Regions from separate parts of the Jeotgalibaca porci genome, predicted to be linked through region 2. Evidence: predicted binding sites of a transcription regulator. Region 2 holds the regulator's gene; each other region holds the start of a gene.
The links. The regulator Rex, encoded in region 2, represses fermentation and respiration genes when NADH is low (regulators of the CRP and FNR family bind a similar motif). The targets are predictions, from matches to a motif close to TTGTGAANTANTTCACAA.
Positions count from the first base shown of each region.

Region 1: G7058_RS07540 (NAD(P)H-dependent flavin oxidoreductase) is a predicted target of Rex. The motif match lies at 1,574-1,591, and genes of this name have one in related genera.
Region 3: adhP (alcohol dehydrogenase AdhP) is a predicted target of Rex. The motif match lies at 1,228-1,245, and genes of this name have one in related genera.
Region 4: G7058_RS07555 (glycerol dehydrogenase) is a predicted target of Rex. The motif match lies at 3,085-3,102, and genes of this name have one in related genera.

Region 1 is NZ_CP049889.1:1,459,464-1,464,340, reverse strand. It holds gene G7058_RS07545 (helix-turn-helix domain-containing protein) at 1-447, opposite strand, end outside; gene G7058_RS07540 (NAD(P)H-dependent flavin oxidoreductase) at 606-1,544, opposite strand; gene fabV (enoyl-ACP reductase FabV) at 1,696-2,892, shown strand; gene G7058_RS07530 (ThuA domain-containing protein) at 3,192-3,812, opposite strand; gene G7058_RS07525 (VOC family protein) at 3,826-4,281, opposite strand; gene G7058_RS07520 (SDR family NAD(P)-dependent oxidoreductase) at 4,658-4,877, opposite strand, start outside.
Region 2 is NZ_CP049889.1:985,542-990,418, forward strand. It holds gene G7058_RS04995 (CPBP family intramembrane glutamic endopeptidase) at 135-806, shown strand; gene G7058_RS05000 (YdiK family protein) at 831-1,034, shown strand; gene G7058_RS05005 (redox-sensing transcriptional repressor Rex) at 1,086-1,721, opposite strand; gene G7058_RS05010 (ABC-F family ATP-binding cassette domain-containing protein) at 2,025-3,971, shown strand; gene tsaD (tRNA (adenosine(37)-N6)-threonylcarbamoyltransferase complex transferase subunit TsaD) at 4,220-4,877, opposite strand, start outside.
Region 3 is NZ_CP049889.1:73,942-78,818, forward strand. It holds gene lexA (transcriptional repressor LexA) at 45-668, opposite strand; gene G7058_RS00525 (YneF family protein) at 846-1,088, shown strand; gene adhP (alcohol dehydrogenase AdhP) at 1,267-2,280, shown strand; gene G7058_RS00535 (lysophospholipid acyltransferase family protein) at 2,311-2,931, opposite strand; gene rpsB (30S ribosomal protein S2) at 3,207-3,983, shown strand; gene tsf (translation elongation factor Ts) at 4,124-4,877, shown strand, end outside.
Region 4 is NZ_CP049889.1:1,464,706-1,469,582, reverse strand. It holds partial or broken gene G7058_RS07570 (alpha/beta fold hydrolase) at 1-78, opposite strand, end outside; gene G7058_RS11890 (DUF6512 family protein) at 341-442, shown strand; gene G7058_RS07565 (SMP-30/gluconolactonase/LRE family protein) at 510-1,334, opposite strand; gene G7058_RS07560 (6-phospho-beta-glucosidase) at 1,439-2,875, opposite strand; gene G7058_RS07555 (glycerol dehydrogenase) at 3,125-4,225, shown strand; gene G7058_RS07550 (IS3 family transposase) at 4,293-4,877, opposite strand, start outside.

The DNA.
Region 1 (4,877 bases), 470 kb from region 2:
TAATTCATTTTCACGTTCCAGCTCTTCTTGGGAAAGAGAAGTGGACTTTGCTTGTTTTCCCGGCTGTTTTCTCGGTTTTCTGGACATGGGAGGTCGCCCCTTTTGTTTTGGTTTCAGGCCTTTTATCCCGTTCTCTTGGAAGGCCCGGTTCCAGTTGGCGATGAGGGAAGGATTGTTCATGCCGAAGGCAATGGCCGTTTCGGAATAAGAAGCGCCTGTTTCTTTCATAAAGTGTAATACATCCACCTTGAATTGAACAGGGTAGACCGTCTTCTTCCGCTTCCTCTTCAGACCTTCCAACCCGAATTCTTGGAAAAATGTCACCCATTTTCGGACGGTTGCGGCATCAGGAATGGCATGTTTCTTCGCCAAGGCGCTATATCCCAACGGGCCATCCAGATATTCTTGCACAACTTGTAACTTGAATGCTTCACTATATTTTGCCATAAAAAGAACCCCCAAAAGTTTAGATTTTACTCTAACTTTTGGGGGTCGGTACCTCGCCATATGGCCGTCTGAGTTTTTTTGTGAAGCCAGTTTATGATGCTTTCCCCTGAATATTTTTCGTTTATAGGACCGCAAATGTTTTTTATCCAGCCCTATTCCTATAAATCCAATTTCAAATTTCCTAGCACTTCTTCTGCTTCATGGAATAATTCTTCAATGATTTGTTTTACAGATTTAATTTCGTGGATGATGCTGGCAATTTGGCCGTAAGTCACGATTTCATTTTCAGTGTCGCCGTCTCTTGCGGCTTTAATCAGTGATGGGAGTGTGAATTTTTCAAGTGTGTTCATATCTGTTTCTGGATTTTCATCCAACGCGACGTGCTTTTGAGACGCGTTGTTTCGTTCGATTCGAATCGGTCCACCTGAGCGGCGACCGGAAACAAATGTTGCTGTGTCAGAGGCATTCAAGATCGCCTGTTTATAGTTTTCATGAATGGGCGCCTCTTCTGAAGCGACAAATCGTGTTCCAAGTTGAACGCCTTCCGCGCCGAGTGCAAAGGCCGCGACGATTCCGTTTCCGTCTGCGATTCCGCCGGCACTGATAACGGGTATTGAGACTGCCAACGCCGCTTGACGAGTAAGCGTGAATGTTGTTGCCTCACCCACATGCCCCCCTGCTTCGGTTCCTTCAACTACCACACCGTCTGCGCCGTGATCTTCCATTTTTTTCGCGACACGTGCAGAAGGAACGACTGGAAAAATAATCCCGCCCGCTTCATGAATCGGCGCAATCAAAGGAATCGGATTACCCGCTCCAGTTGTAAAGAATTTAACGCCTTCTTCTAATAGAACACTGAGTATTTCTTCTACGTTTCCGGCAATAATAGCAATATTGGCACCGAATGGTTTCGTTGTTTTAGATTTTATTTCGCGAACAGCTTCTCGCACGGCCTCGGGCTTCATCCCGGCTGTTGCCAGAATTCCCATTCCGCCTGCTTCAGCCACTGCACTTACTAATTGGGGACGTGAAACGCCGCCCATCGCCCCACAAAAAATAGGATACGTGATTCCCAACATACTTGTTACTCTACCCATTTGCAATTCCTCCAGTTATCACTCTTCATTTGTTACATGTATCACATACTATTATAACACTTTTCATTAAGCTACAATAGTCGGTTTTATGTTCTTTTTCATTCATTTCTGATATGATGCAAGAATAAAACCTACAGGGGGAAAATAACTAATGCTAGAGTTCAAACAAAACATACGCGGAAACGTCGCTTTGGGCGTGAACCCAATTGGCTGTAAACAAGAAGTATTGAATCAAGTGAACTACGTTAAGAGTAACGGAACATTCGATGGGCCAAAGAAAGTCTTGATTATTGGTGCTTCTTCCAGCTATGGATTAGCGACACGTATCAGTTTAGCTTTTGGAACAGGCGCCGATACAATTGGTGTTTCCTTTGAAAAGGGACCAAAAAGCGCACGTTCATTGGGAACGCCAGGTTGGTATAATAACATCGCGTTTCGTGAAGCTGCTGAAAAAGAAGGTTTAGTCGCGAAGAATTTCGTGGCGGATGCATTCAGTCATGAAACGAAACAAGACGTTATTGATTACATCAAAAATGAATTCGGCGGAAAAGTAGACTTGGTTGTTTACAGTTTAGCGAGTGGCCGACGGAACGATCCGGATACAGGCGAGGCGTATGTTTCTTCAATTAAAGCGATTGGAGAGCCTGTAGTGGGTCCAAATATTGAAATGCAAACACAAAATTACTATACACAAACGTTGGAAACAGCGACAGAAGAAGAAATTGCGAACACCGTTAAAGTAATGGGTGGCGAAGATTGGCAGTTATGGATGGAAGCTTTGAAAGAAGCGGACGTCTTAGCTGATGGCGTATTGACTACCAATTATTCCTATTTAGGATCCGAATTGAACCGTCCATACTACGGCGGCGGAACGTTGGGACAAGCAAAAGCGGACTGTGATGTGAAAGCAGAAACGATTAACGACTTGTTGGCGGATGTGAACGGGAAAGCACAAGTGATTGTGGCTACAGCTGTAACGACGAAAGCCAGCTCTGTTATTCCGTTCTTCCCGGTCTATTGCATTGGCCTGTACAAAGTAATGGAAGAAAAAGGCACGCACGAAACACCAATTATGCACATCGACCGCATCCTGCGCGATATGGTTTACGGTGACAAGGCGGAATACGATGAAATGGGTCGTATGAGACCGGACAGTTGGGAATTAGACAGCGATACCCAAGCAAAAACGAAAGCATTGATTGAAAAAATAAATGCTGAAAACTTCAATACAGATCTTACTGCTTATGACCTTTTTGTTAAAGAATTCTCGAATCTAAGCGGCTTTGACGTGGATGGTTATGTAGAAGAAGAGGTAACGTTAGAGGATTTGAAAGCTTTAGAATATTAAAATAGTAAGGGGCCGGGAAAAAACTCCTGGCCCCTTGTTATTAATGAATAATAGTGGCGTAAACGTGCTCAAAAAGGCAGATCCGACATCCACTTTGTTATGGTTGTTGCTGCTTTAGCAGCTTACAAACATGATACACTTGGGCTTCAGCCCACAGTGCTCCTAAAATAATGCGCGGATGGCCTGCGTCCATCCTATGCTTATTCGTTCCAGTTGCCGTAGCCGTTGCTACTTTAGTAGCTTACGGATATGGTATGCGTTAGAAGATTCGGATCTAAATGCCTTTTTTCCCACTCTCTTTAATCACACAACCATTCTACGGACTGCTTGAATAGTTTCTTAAATGTTTCGTCCTCGAATCCTTCTTTTCTATGCGTCGGAGTCAGGCATAGGACCTTACCTTCGTCGATTGTATGACGCCAACCTGCTATTTGCTTGCCTTCGCTCGATTTGCTTCGCAGGAAAACATGCGTCTCTTCTTCATCCACATCCACAAAATAATGCTCATCTAAGAAATGAAAAGAAATCGCTTCTGATTCAGGTGCAGTTCCTTCATACATGACATCCAGATGTTCTTCAGGATGATGGAGAAAATGGCCTTTTGCCAATTGACGCATCCGCGAATCTTCCGGATACGCACTAAGACCGCCATGTAGGACAAGTAGATTGCCCCCATTTGATACATAATCCCATAACTCTTGATCCAATTGAGGTGTCAGCCATGGTTTTACATCCTCTTCTTCCGGCGTCGTCCGGTTTTCTTTGCTGAGAATAAACAACTCTGGTTGCTTCTCCAGTTCTTCGCTGAGGGAGTCGCTTGAAATATCCGTCAGTTCTTTGTCGTTTAGCACTTCTTTTATAAATGCCAAGACTAAATCATGGCTGTGATAGTAATCGCCCAGCAATGTGAGAATAGACATAGTAGTCCCCTTCCTAATCATTTTCGAGTAGCTCAATCATCACTTTCAATGGCTCAAAGGCATCCAAATACGCATATTTTCCACCTTCGTACGCGCCTTTTTGGACAACAGGAATTTGGTCTTTTTCTAAAGTATCTTCAATCGTTTCCATATCATTTACAAAGAAAGCAATATGGTGGACCCCTTCGCCTTTTTCATCCAAATGCTCGCGCCATGTCGATGGTTTCTCATCTGGCTCGATCAATTCAATCTGCAGGTTTGTACCGACATCAAAGAAGGCCAGTTTTGCCGTCGCCGTTCCCTCTTCTCCTCGGTAGTACATTTTTTTACCTGCAGGCGGTACTGTTACTGATATTTCCGGTATTTCCACATTAAGAAACTTTGCGTAGGCCGCTGCCGTTTTTTCAATATCTTTTACAATTATGCCAACTTGAACGACTTCTCTTGTTCCTAACTTGCTCTTGTCCATGTAATCGCCTCTTTCTCAATTTGGGTTCTTTTAAAGTTTATCAAAGCACTTACAAATTGTCCATTTGTAGTGCTTTACAGAGGAATCAAACGCTTCTTCCACGCGACAGAAGTGGAGGGTTTGCGTTAGAGTGGCGCGGCGTGCAAAGGTTAGTTGATTTAGGCTGACTTTTGCACGCTTTCGCGGTAAATAGTGCAAGAGTTTGTCATTTTGTACTGACCTTTGCACCTTTTTGGAGTTTTTAGTGCAAAGGTCTTCACTTTTTTACTAACTTTTGCACGTCTACACGAATGAATGACGTTCACCCAGAAACTTATAAAACCCTCTAATACAAAAAAACTCCTGCCGCAAAGTGCAGGAGTTTATTAGTATTGTGTTATTGTGTTAAACCGCCATCAACGATAAATTCTGATCCAGTAGAGTAAGAAGATTCGTCACTTGCTAAATAAAGCATCAGGTTCGCAACTTCTTCTGCTTGCGCCATCCGTCTCATCGGAACAAAGTTTGTGTAAGCTTTGATTTGCTCAACTGCATCACCTTCCATTGTCATTGGTGTTTCGATAATTCCAGGATGAATGGAGTTTACGCGAACGCCT
Region 2 (4,877 bases):
TATCCAGAGTGCTAACTTACTTTTCTATCATAATCAAACTTTTTTGATAATGCAAGCAAATTCACTAATTTTTTTCATTCTTGTGATATACTCTCACTTAGGACAATTATAACAAACAAGAAAGGTTTAGATACATGAAAAGAAAAATGACAACATCCACGCGTATCATTTTCGTATACCTAGCAGCTCAACTCTTGCCTGTTCCGCTTACGTTCCTATTTCCGGCAGAGAAACAAATCGCGATGAGTTTAACCTTGGCCATTATTTTTGCCTTTCTAGGAACTATTACGATGATCGTTATTAACTATAAAGAAAAATGGACGCCTGAAGCGCCAATTATTAAAGCATCATCTGCTCCAATTCCTAAAGTTTTACTTTGGGGTGTGTTAGGCTTCATAGCTGCGATTCTCATTCAAATTGTAGCCTCACTAATCGAACAATATCTTTTTGGTGTACCGATTGAGTCTGCGAATACCGAAAACTTAAGAGAAATGACAAAAGCTTATCCTTTACTCATTTTTATGATTACTGTATTTGCACCTGTAATGGAAGAATTTGTTTTCCGTAAAGCTATTTTTACTCAATTGAACATGTCACGTGTTGGTCTTTATGGATCAGCTGTAATCAGTGCTTTGCTGTTTGCTTTCATCCATTTCGATGGTCACTACCTTCTTTATGGTAGTTTGGGATTGTGGTTCTCTTATTTATACTATAAGACAAACAACATTTTTACACCGATGTTGGCTCATGGTTTAATGAATGCTTTTGCTTCACTCCCAATTTATTTCCCTGAATTATTCCAATAAGTGTTGTAAAAAGAAAGGATTTCTATGAATTTAAAAAATATCGTTCTTCAAATCGTTATGAAATTTGCATTTGCTGGTCTTTTTATTTATTTCGCAGTGGATAGCATTAATGTATCCGGTTGGGGATTCCTAACGTGGATTAGTATCTTTTTCGCAACGAATAACATTGTTACAGCGATTCAAATGTTAGTAATGTATTTCAAGATAAAAGATAAAGTGAATAAATAAAAAAATCCCGCACTCTTCAATTTGAAGGACGCGGGATTTTTTATTTTATGCTTAACTGATGTTGTTATCTAAGAAATAAATCAAGGTCTGAAGTTCGTTCGTCAGGTCAACGTTTTGAACGCGGACATTTTCTGGAACAGATAGACGAATTGGTGTAAAGTTCATAATTCCCCGAATTCCTGCTTCCACTAGATTATTAGCAGCTTTTTGTGCTACTTCTTGCGGAACAGTCAAAATGACAACGTCAATTTGTTGAATACGCAGTTGTTCAATCATTTCCCCCATTGGATAGACCGGAACCCCACTGACAATTGTCCCAACGATATCTTCATTTACATCAAAGGCAGCGCTGATCCGTACATTATTACTTAAATGGAAGTTATAGTTTAGTAACGCATGTCCCAAGTTACCAACTCCGATTAATGCAACGTTGGTCAAACGATCTTGGTTCAATGTTTTACTGAAGAATTCCAATAAGTATTCGACATCATAACCATAGCCTCTTTTCCCAAGAGCACCAAAGTATGAAAAATCTCTACGGATAGTTGCACTATCAACCTTTACGGCCTCGCTCAATTCTGTTGAGGAGATTCTCGTTTTTCCGGCATCGTGCAAATAGCGTAAGTAACGGTGATAGATAGGAAGACGACGGGCAGTAGCTTTTGGAATTTCATTATTAGCTGGCATAGTTTCTCTCGCTTTCTTCAAATTTATGTATGTAAAATTATCTATTATAAACGTTTTGTGCTCATCAATACATAGTGCAATTATAGCATGCACTCGTGAAAAATCTAGTATTTTGTTTTAATTTGTACTTTTTTGTGAAGGGTATCTCAACTTGAACTTTGTTGTTATCGCTTTTATAAAAAAAATGGTGCACGTTTCACAAAGGTTAGACCGTTTTCATCATCCTTTCTTTTGGATGCGCCCAGAACGAAAAAACTATGATAAAATGATTATGCATATAATAGAAAGTTGAGGAACGACTGAATGATACTCTTACAAGGACAAAATCTAGCCCGTTATTTCGGTCCGACCGTTTTATTTGAGAATATTCAAATTACGATCCAGGACAATGAGCGCATTGCACTCGTGGGACGAAATGGTGCAGGGAAATCAACATTACTAAAAATATTGGCCGGTATTGAACCGACAGATGCAGGGACTGTTGCGAAGAAAAAAGAAGTGACCATTGGTTATCTTGACCAACACAGTGCTGTCGATTCCACTAAAACAATCTGGGACGAAATGCTGACGGTCTTTGCACCTGTCATTTTATTAATGAAACAAGCAGAACAGGCTGCTACGCGTTTGGCGGACGAAGCTGTCATTAATGACCCCGATGCCATGGAAGCAGCTTTAAAATTATACGACACATTGCAACAAGAAATCCACAAGCAAGATGCATACGGGTATGAATCTGAAATCCGTTCGGTTTTACATGGATTTAAGTTTTACGAAGAAGACTTGGATCGTCCTATTTCCCAGCTCTCCGGCGGTCAAAAAACGCGTTTGGCGATGGCAAAAATTCTATTGGAAAAGAATGACCTGTTGATTTTGGATGAGCCGACGAACCATTTGGACATTGATACATTGGCTTGGTTGGAGAATTACTTGCTTGGTTACCGCGGAACGCTTTTAGTCGTTTCCCATGACCGGTATTTCTTGGATAAAATTGCAACAAACGTTTATGAAATCAGTCGCAATAAAATCCACCATTATAAAGGGAACTATTCTTGGTTTTTACAAGAAAAAGCGGCTCGTTTAGAACAAGAAATGAAGCAATATGAGAAACAACAAGAAGAAATTGCCAAACTGGAGGATTATGTTGCACGAAACATCGTGCGTGCATCTACTACTAAAATGGCCCAAAGCCGACGGAAACGATTGGAAAAAATGGACCGTATGGATAAACCTATGGGCGATGAACGTTCCGTACGCTTTGCTTTTGACATTAAGCGTGAGAGCGGCAATGTGGTGATGGGCGTTGAGAATGCTGCTGTTGGTTACAATGGCGAAGTTTTGGCAAAACCCATCAATCTAGATTTGCGCAAACAACAGGCAATTGGTATTGTCGGCCCAAACGGAATCGGAAAATCAACTTTATTGAAATCCATTATTGATCAAATTCCTTTTATTGAGGGTGGCGTAAAATTCGGAACGAACGTTGACCTGGGTTACTATGACCAAGAACTATCGAAGTTGTCTAAAAATAAAACAGTTTTGGCGGAAATTTGGGACTTGCACCCTACTATGAATGAAAAAGATGTTCGCAGCATTTTGGGTAGTTTTCTCTTTACCGGAAATGACGTTGAAAAAACCATCAGTTCACTCAGCGGTGGCGAGAAAGCGCGACTTGCCCTTTGTAAGTTAGCACTGGAACGGAATAACTTATTAATGTTGGATGAACCAACGAACCACTTGGATATCGACAGTAAAGAAGTCTTGGAAAATGCTTTGATTGATTATGATGGAACGTTAGTGTTCGTATCGCATGACCGTTATTTCATTAACCGTATTGCAACCAGCATCTTAGAACTATCGGCCGATGGAAGTAAACTCTACATCGGGGATTACGATTACTATATCGAAAAGAAACAAGAAGAAGCGGAGTTGCTTGCGCTCCTTGCTGAAGAACAAGAGGAACAACTGACTGATGAAGTCGCTCCTCCTGTAAAGTCGACTTACCATGCGAGCAAAGAAAAAGCGAAATTAGAACGTAAACTATCTCGTGAAATCACTTCTCTAGAAGAAAAGTTGGAGGAAATTGAAAGTAAAATCGAAGAGATTGAAACCCAACTGACTTTACCCGAAGTTTTCGGAGATCACGAAAAAGTTCAAGAATATAATGACGACCTCCTTACTCTGCAAGACCAACAAGACGTCTGTATGCACGAATGGGAAGCTAAGAATTTAGAACTGGAAGGGTTAGAATAACTTTTCTACATAAACCGAGGCCTGTGCCTCGGTTTTTTTGTGTCGTGTTGTCGATTGGAACATTTTGGAGTTGTAAGTTGAGTAAAACGTTCCAATAAATAGTTATTGGAACATTTGGTCACTTTATTTTCGTTCAAACGTTCCAATCAGTGTAGATTGGAACATATCTCTCTTTATTTCCGATTAAAACGTTCCAATTACTGATGACAAAAAAACATCTAGTCCGTATCTCACAGACTAGATGTTTTTTATTTTTCGAGCATGAGGCCCGGTCTTGCATTCAGACTCAGACTTGCGAAGTCTTGTGCTTTATATTGCGTATAGGCAGCAGCACCAATCATTGCTGCATTATCACCGCATAAATAAAGTGGTGGAATAATTAATTCAACATCAGGGAGTTCACTGGCAACTGCATCTGTCAATGCCTGGCGAAGTCCTTTATTAGCAGCAACGCCTCCTGCCAACAACAATTGCTTGATTCCTTTTTCTTTCGCAGCACGAATGGTTTTCGCGACCAGCACATCGACAACAGCTGCTTGGAAACTTGCTGCTACGTTTTCAGGATCCAAATCGTCACCTTTTTGACGTGCATTATGAATTGCATTGATAACGGCACTCTTCAGACCACTGAAGCTGAAATCAAAGTTGTCTTCATTTATCATTGCCCGTGGGAAGTTGTAAGTATCTTTCCCTTTATGAGCCATTTCATCCAACACTTTCCCACCAGGATACGGTAGTCCCAACACGCGCCCGATTTTATCATAGGCTTCTCCCGCGGCATCGTCTCGTGTTTCACCCACGATTTCGAACTCGCCGTCAGCTGGCATGTAAACTAATTCCGTATGTCCACCGCTCACAACTAATGCCAAGAGTGGAAAATGAATCGGTCCTAATAATTGGTTGGCA
Region 3 (4,877 bases), 910 kb from region 2:
AAGAATCCCAGTTTTATAGACTGGAATTCTTGCTTTTAATTTTGTTATTGAATATGACTTCTGTATAACCCGATTACCTTACCTAATATTCTTACGTTATCAAGTATAATGGGATCCATCGTATCATTCTCGGGCTGTAAACGAATATGATTTTTTTCTTTAAAGAATCGTTTACAAGTGGCTTCATCTTCATCTGTTATAGCAATAACAATTTCGCCATTTTGTGCACTGCTTTGTTTTTTGACAATAACAGAGTCATTATTTAAAATCCCTACGTTAATCATGCTTTCTCCTCTGATGGTCAGCATGAATAAATCATCAGATATATTCTTGAAGTTTGGTGGAATAGGGAAGAAGTCGGTTGCTTCCTCAACAGCTAAAATAGGTTCTCCTGCCGTTACAACCCCGAGGAGTGGCATTTGGTCGCTTTTAATTCCTAATTTGCTGAGGCCCATGTCTGTCACTTCAATAGCACGTGGTTTAGTCGGGTCACGATAAATGAGTCCAGCTTTTTCCAAGCGCGATAAATGACCGTGAACAGTAGAAGTAGATGAAAGGTCCACAGCGTTTCCGATTTCCCGAACAGTAGGTGGATAGCCTTTTTCTTGAACTTGCGTATATATATAATTTAAAACTTGCATTTGGCGTGTATCCTTATTTCCAGCCATAACCGCATCATCTCCGTGAATTTATTTACATTTATTGTAGCATAGCAATAAATCGAAATCAAACAAACGTTCGGTTTTGTTGAAAATTATTTATTAAACGTGAGTTTCTATTTCTTTTTCTGTCAAATTCTTGTAATATAATATAATGAACAGTTTCTTAAAGAAGGAGGAGATTAAATGACTACTGGAGCTTGGATATTTATTGTTATAATAGGAATCCTTCTAGGCGCAGTTGGCGGCTTTTTCTTAGCTCGTCGTTACATGATGAACTATTTCCAAGAAAACCCACCGATTTCTGAAGATATGCTGCGTGGCATGATGATGCAAATGGGACAAAAACCATCTGAACGTAAAGTGAAGCAAATCATGGCATCAATGAAAGCACAATCTAAAGCATCTAATAAAAAAACTAAGAAATAAACTTTTTAGAATGCGGGTCATGTTACATGACTCACATTCTTTTTTTGTTTCCTGATTTCAGATAAAACCCTTGATGTAAAGGATTACGTTTTGTAGGGTAGAAACATAGAAATGATTCATTTTATTTTTTTGTTTCATTTTGTGATTTATTTAACAAACTAAAAACGGAGGTAATGTGATGAAAGCTATTGTTGCTACGGAAAATCGAGAAGCAAAGGTAATTGAAAAGGATTTGAGAGAGCTTCGGAGTGGTGAAGCACTTCTAGATATGGAATGCTGTGGTGTTTGTCATACTGATATGCATGTTAAAAATGCAGACTTTGGGGATGTAACGGGTCGGGTATTGGGCCACGAAGGAATTGGTGTTGTAAAAGAGGTAGCTGAAGGAGTAACATCTTTAAAACCCGGGGACAGAGCGAGTGTTGCCTGGTTCTTCGAAGGATGTGGCCATTGTGAATATTGCGTAACTGGTAGAGAAACACTGTGTCGCAGTGCTAAAAACTCAGGTTACAGCGTTGATGGCGGGATGTCCGAACAATGTATTGTGACTGCAGACTACGCTGTTAAAGTACCGGACAATTTATCCTCTGCTGCAGCAAGTAGTATTACGTGTGCAGGCGTTACAACCTACAAGGCGATTAAAGTTTCTAATACACAGGCTGGGGATTGGATCATTATTTCCGGAATGGGTGGACTGGGTAACTTAGCCCTTCAATATGCCAAGAATGTTTTTAATTTAAAAGTTATTGCCGTAGATATTAACGAAGCGCAATTGGATTTCGCCAAAGAGATGGGTGCAGATATTTGTATTAATCCGTTAAACGAAGATTTAGCGAAAGTCGCCCAAGAAAAAGTGGGTGGGGCACATGTAGCGGTCGTTACAGCAGTTGGCAAGGCAGCCTTTAATGCAGCTGTTGATGCTGTAAGAGCGGGCGGAACGATTGTAGCAGTTGGTTTGCCTGTAGAATCCATGGATTTAAGTATTCCGCGTTTAGTTCTGGACGGCATTCAAGTAATTGGTAGTTTAGTAGGAACACGCCAAGACTTGAAAGAATCTTTCCAATTTGCAGCTGAAGGGAAAGTTGTTCCAAAATTCGAAATGAGATCCATGGAAGATATCAATGATATCTTTACAGAGATGGAAGAGGGTAAAATCAAAGGCCGGATGGTTATTGACTTGAAAAATACATAAGAGAATATCAAAAAGAAGTGACCATAGCGGTCACTTCTTTTTGAATTCATGTACGAAATCAGGATTTATTTCTTTATCAAGACGCGCAAATGATTGCTCGAGCTCTAAATCAATCTCGGCCATTTTTTCTCGTGGCATTCTGCCTTCTGGAATTTGAATGATATCTCCAAAACGAACAACTGCTTTTTGACGCTTCAATAAGTCCTTGAATGTAAAAGGTCCTTGGAAAACAACTGGTACAATCGGAACTTTAGCCATCCGGGCGATTGTTGTAGTGCCACCTTTTACAGCAGCATCATAACGTGTACCCGTAGAAAAGATAAAGAAGTTCAAATTTCCTTCCTTCAGAACGGAAACAGGGTGCTTAATTGCACTTGGACCCGGATTCGCACGGTCAACAGGGAATGCATTCATTTTTCTCAAAAGAAAATTAACAAATTTGTTATCGAATAATTCTTTTTTAGCCATAGTTGTATATCTATGCGGGTAAGCCGCAATCGCAATAAAAACAGGGTCCAACCAACTGCGATGGGGTGCAGCCAACACATAGGTTGTACCTTCAGGCAGTTTTTCTTTATTTTGGGCGTGGATACGACCATTGAGTATAAGTAATAAAAAATGAACAAAACGAATGACGAAATTATAGAACATACTGGAATACCTCCAAGTGAATTAATAATGTCTAGTATGCGGTATATTTATTGTTTTTTCAAGATTGCAGAAATCATTTTTTGTCAGCTTGCAGCAAAGAAAAAAGTTTCTGAAAAAATACTTGCATTTTTTTTGAGACCTAGTATAATTGATTACGGTGCTTAAGCACTAAATTTCACACCATAGTTGATATGAGAGTGGGTGCTCCTCAGGGAGTCTCTTTTATAGTTGATGCTATGGGAGGAAAAAATAAAACCAATATGGAGGAATAAATCATGGCAGTTATCTCAATGAAACAATTGCTTGAAGCAGGTGTTCACTTCGGTCACCAGACACGTCGTTGGAACCCAAAAATGAAACAATATATCTTTACAGAAAGAAACGGTATCTACATCATTGATCTACAAAAGACAGTGAAATTGGTAGACAACGCATATAACTACATGCGCGATATCGCTGAAGACGGCGGAGTAGCTCTATTCGTAGGTACTAAAAAACAAGCTCAAGATTCAATCAAAGATGAAGCTATCCGTTCTGGTCAATACTTCGTTAACCACCGTTGGTTAGGTGGAACTTTGACTAACTGGGATACAATCCAAAAACGTATCAAACGTTTGAAAGATATCGAAAGAATGTCTGAAGACGGTACTTTCGAACTACTTCCTAAAAAAGAAGTTGGTATCTTAGTTAAAGAACAAGAACGTCTAGAAAAATTCTTAGGCGGAATTAAAGATATGCCAAGAATTCCAGATGTAATGTTCATCGTTGACCCAAGAAAAGAAAGAATCGCTGTTCAAGAAGCTCACAAACTAAACATTCCTATCGTTGCTATGGTTGATACTAACTGTGATCCAGACGAAATTGATGTTGTAATCCCATCTAACGACGATGCAATTCGTGCGGTTAAATTGATTACTGCTAAAATGGCTGATGCTTTCATCGAAGGAAACCAAGGTGCAGACCAAGAAGTTGAAGAAGCTTTTGCTTCTAAGACAGACGAAGCAACTTCATTAGAAGAAATCGTTGAAGTTGTTGAAGGCGACAACGCTTAAGACTGAACTTTTAATGGTTTAACATGATGAATCAAATGGCTGTCTCATAAATAAGAAAGATATTGCAGCAAAAGCCAGCATCTCTCTATTTTTGAGGCAGCTTTTTATATGAATACATATACAACAGGAGGATTTTTATAATGGCACAAATTTCAGCAAAATTAGTTAAAGAATTACGTGATATGACTGGCGTTGGTATGATGGACGCTAAACGCGCACTTGTAGCTGTAGAAGGCGACATGGAAGCAGCAGTAGATTACCTACGTGAAAACGGAATGGCAAAGGCAGCTAAAAAAGCTGACCGTATTGCTGCTGAAGGACTAGCTAACGTTTCTGTTGACGGCAACACTGCTGTTGTTGTAGAAATCAACGCTGAGACAGACTTCGTTGCTAAAAACGACCAATTCCAAGGTTTAGTTAAATCAGTTACAGACTTATTGGCTGCTAATAAACCAGCTGACATGGAAGCTGCTTTGGCATTGCCAACTGAAGAAGGAACATTGAACGAAACAATCCAAACAGCAACAACTAAAATCGGAGAAAAAATTTCTCTACGTCGTTTCGAAATCGTTGAGAAAACTGATTCTCAATCTTTCGGAGCTTACCTACACCAAGGTGGACGTATTGCTGTATTGACTGTTCTTGAAGGTGCTGACGAAGAAACAGCTAAAGATATTGCTATGCACGTAGCTGCAATCAACCCTAAATATGTTTCTCGTGAACAAGTTCCTGCTGAAGTTGTAGAACATGAGAAAAAAGTTCTTACAGAACAAGCTTTGAATGAAGGCAAACCCGCAAACATCGTTGAAAAAATGATCGTTGGACGTTTGAACAAATTCTTAGCAGAAATCTCATTGAATGACCAACCATTTGTTAAAGATCCTGATATGACTG
Region 4 (4,877 bases), 480 kb from region 2:
TGAATTTCCAGATCCCACATAATCAAACAGAACAACTTGATAATCATGTGTAAATGCGGGCAAGATATACCGCCACATCCCTTGTTCACATCCAAATCCATGTGCAAAAACGAGAACTTTATCCCCGTTCCCAACCACATTGACATTATTTCTTTTGATTATGTTTTTCTCCATGATACTCATCCTCCCACTTTCCTAAACCCATGCTTACTCATTTCTATCTATATGCTACTTTAGGAGATTTTTGCGCTATTTTCGAGATGTTCCGACATATCTCTTTGTTTACCTGTTTAGGTCCTCTATTATTAATTTAACAAATAAATAGCAGGAGGTTTTTTACATGAATGCTGTTGCTCGAAATAGACGTGGGGGACTGATTGCGCCAATCAACGAAAGCATTTGGGAACATTTGAAGCTAGTATTTTGGCCGTTTCTCTTCTGATGGACAGTTCTTTCCTCTAATAAATGGTTCACGGGAAAAGCCTTTTCGAGCATTTTTTATACGCTAATTATCTAATTTTCACTTTGAATAGCCCACCGGATAACGGTTCATCGTTCTCTTTGGCAGTAGTGATATAGAGATACGCTTTGTTTTCCCCACCAATGCAGCAAGAGGTAATATTGGATACGGGCATCGGAATCGTTAGTAACTTCTCTCCCGTAGCAGGGTCCCACTTACAAATTTGTTTGCCGCCATATTCTGCGACCCAAATCTTTTCGTCCACATCCACACACATACCATCTGGAGAACCATTGCCTGTTATCTCAACGATTGTTTTTCCGTTCGATACCGTACCGTTGGCTAAATCATAATCGTACTGCTTGACTTTTTTAGTCGGTGTATCAATATGGTAAAACGTGCGGCCATCCTTCGTCCAGCCCATACCATTGGAAAGCGTCAAATCACTAAGCAATATACGCACTTCGCCATCTTCAATAATAAACAGACGTGCTTCTCCCTCAAGCGTTTCTCCGTAACCCATTGTGCCGATCAAAAAGCGCCCGTTTGGATCCAGTTTCCCATCATTATAGCGTTGACGTTCATCTTCATTTGCCTGCATCAGATAAGTCCGTTCTTTTGTTTCCGGATTGATTAAATAAATCCCTTGCTTCTCTGCTGAGATAATCTTTCCATCTTTATTTAAAACGGCAGCCCCTACCGGTCCGTTAGTCGGGTAGGAAGTAATTTCCGTTGTTTCTTCGTTCAACCGATAAATCATTTCATCTTCAATCGAGACAAAATATAAACGTTGCTCTTTCTCGCTCCATACTGGGCCTTCAAGTAATTGATTTCCGGCATAATAAACAAGTTCTGGTGTATATGTCTTTTGCATGCAAATCATCCCTTCTGAAAGTTCGTCTTACATTCATTCTACCTGAATTCGTTCCCACTCCAAACAAAAAGACTGTCTCTATTACAGAAACAGCCCCCTTACCTCTATTTAAAATTATCGGCGTTTAAATTCTCACCGTTCGTTTCAATCACTTTTTTATACCAGTAGAATGAATCTTTGCGGCTACGAGCCATCGTGCCGTTCCCAGCATCGTCGCGGTCTACATAAATGAAACCGTAACGTTTGGACATTTCGCCCGTTGATGCGGAGACTAAGTCGATACACCCCCATGTCGTATAGCCAAGCAATGGAATGCCGTCAATTTCAACGGCCGCTTTGAATTCTTCGATATGTTGCTTCAAGTAATCAATCCGGTAGTCATCATGGACAGAACCATCTTCTTCCGGCTTGTCATACGCCCCTAAGCCATTTTCAACGATGAAGAGCGGCTTTTGATATCTTTCCCAAAGTGTATTCAATGTCGTACGCATACCCAATGGATCAATCGCCCAACCCCATTCTGATTTTTCCAAGTAGGGGTTTACTGCTCCCACAAATGCATTCCCTGTCGTTGCTTCTCCAGGCTCAAGCTCTGCTTTTGACGTGCGCGTTGAATAGTAACTCAAGGAAATATAATCTACCGTGTTTTCCGCCAGTACTTTCTCATCTTCTTCAGTCATTCCGATTTCAATGCCTTCTTCGGCAAATTTATGCTTCGTCCAGTTCGGGTATTTCCCGCGTGATTGGACATCAATAAAGAAGAAGTTTTCCTGATTCGCTAATTGTGCAGCACGAATGTCTTTCGGGTTCGCACTATACGGGTAGTAATCGCCCGCTGCAATCATACATCCCATTTGGGCATCAGGATCAATCTCTCTCAATGCTTTGGTTGCCCGCGCACTCGCCACTAATTCGTGATGCGCCGCTTTATAAAGGACCTGTTCGCGGTTCTCACCTTCTTCCAAATAAATCCCTGCACCCATAAAAGGCAGGTGGAAGAGCATATTGATTTCATTTACCGAAATCCAGTACTTGACTTTCCCTTTGAAACGTTTGAACAATACCGTTGCGTATTTCTCAAACAAAGCAATCATTTCGCGACTCTTCCATGAACCATAGTTGTCAATCAACGTTTTTGGCACATCGAAATGATTAATCGTTACAATCGGTTCAATGTTATATTTTAGTAACTCATCAATCACATTTTCATAAAATTGCAGGCCTTCTTCATTTGGCTCCTCTTCTAAGCCCGTTGGGAAAACCCGTGACCAGGCCATCGAAAAGCGGTACGCCTTGAATCCCATTTCGGCGAACAACGCAATATCTTCTTTATAGTGTGTATAGAAATCAATCGCTTCATGTGATGGGTAAAATTGTCCTTCTGGTACGTCCTCGTAATGACGCAGGCCGGCTAGAATTTCACGACGGTATGCGCCATGCGGAATCAAGTCAACACTGGTTAACCCTTTGCCACCTGCTAAATAGCCACCTTCTATCTGGTTAGCAGCAGACGCGCCGCCCCAAAGAAAATCCTTTTGCATTTTATAATCCCCTCTCTTGTTGCTTCAATGTTGTTAGGAGGTAATCCCCTTTTTTGTTCTTTAGTTATTATAACATCTGTGAAATGTATTTGTATTCGTTTTCAAATTAATAGAATTTATCCAATGTGATTTACTAACAATCTTTTCCTAGTCGGTAATATTGTTTTAGATATATTTTTGACAAATTTACATCCTTCCTGTAACATATATTGTGAATAACTTAACAAATATAGATAGGGGAAAAGCATAATGAATAAAATAGCATTTCGTTCACCCGCACGTTACGTTCAAGGGCAAGGCGTTTTGACAACTTTGGGTACAGAAGTTGAAAACTTGGGTACCAAAGCGCTCATTCTATCAGACGATATCGTCTGGAACTTACTCTCAGATAAAATAGATAAAAGCTTTTCTGACAGCAAAGCAACATTTGCGTTTGAGAAGTTCAACGGTGAATCTTCCAACAATGAGGTACAACGTTTGGTAAGTGTTGCTAAAGATAATGAAGCAGACGTGATTGTGGCGTTGGGTGGTGGAAAAGCCGTTGATACTGCGAAAGCACTGGCGGACGAAGTAGGTGCACCGGTCATTATTGCACCAACGATTGCCTCAACGGATGCTCCGACTTCCGCACTTTCAGTCATGTATACCGACGAGGGCCAATTCGAAGACTACCGTTTCTACAAAAAGAACCCTGATTTAGTCTTGGTTGATACTGAAGTAATCGTGAATGCCCCGGCGCGTTTATTTGCTTCGGGAATGGCAGATGCAATGGCGACACTGGTAGAAGCAAGCGCGGCGTATCGCAATAATGGATCAACGATGGCGGGAGGAAGCCCTTCACTTGCAGGTCAAGCCATTGCAGCAGTTTGTGAACAAACGTTATTTACAGAAGGGATTGCGGCATACGCAGCGGTTAAAGAGCACTTGGTAACACCGGCAGTTGAACATGTGGTGGAGGCGAATACGCTTCTTTCCGGCCTAGGTTTCGAAAACGGCGGACTGGCTGGCGCGCACGCGATTCATAACGGCTTTACTGCTGTTTCAGGCGAAATCCATGACTTAACACACGGTGAAAAAGTGGCATACGGAACGTTGACACAACTCGTGTTGGAAAATCGTCCTGTAGAAGAAATCTATCAATTCATGCGCTTCTACAAAGCAATCAGCATGCCCATTACATTGGCAGAAATGCATTTAGACCAGACCTCTTATGATGAATTATTAAGAGTGGGCGCATTGGCAAATGGCGAAAATGACACAATGGGCAACATCGGCAGAACGCTGACAGCCAAAGAAATCGCCGATGCGATTCTCGCAGTTGATGCACTTGCGAAGACGTTGGAAAAATAAACTCCATTCAAATTACGCGAATAAAAAACTCAGATCGGGTAGCGACCCCCAAAAGTTAGAGTTTTAATTATGCAGCCAATTGGCTGGTTTGAGTTCGGTATTCTACTGGACTTAGGCCAGCCAATTTTTCTTTCGATCGAACTTGGTTGTACCAATCGATATACTCGGAAATCCTTGATTCAAGCTCACCATAACTTACCATTTTTTCTCCGTGATACATTTCCTGTTTCAGAATGCCGAAGAAATTTTCCATCGCTGCATTATCAGCACACGTTGCTTTCCGAGACATGCTTTGAAAGAGTTTGTTTTTCTTCAAGATTTTAACCCACTTGTTGTGCTGGTACTGCCACCCTTGGTCCGAATGAAGGGTCGTGCGGACGGTGCCGTGTTTACGAATGATGCCGACGGCCTCCTGCAGGGGCTTCATCACGAAGTCCAGAGTTGGTCGCTTATTCATGCTGTAGGCGATGACCTCTCCGTTATACAAGTCCAGAATAGGGCTAAAGTATAACTTCTCCTCCCCCATACACTTGAATTCAGTGACGTCCGTGACGAGTTTCTGTAAGGGGATAGTGGTGTGGAAGCGCCGATTCAGTCGGTTCTTCGCAACGGTTCCCACTTTCCCTCTATAGGAATTGTACTTGCGAGACTT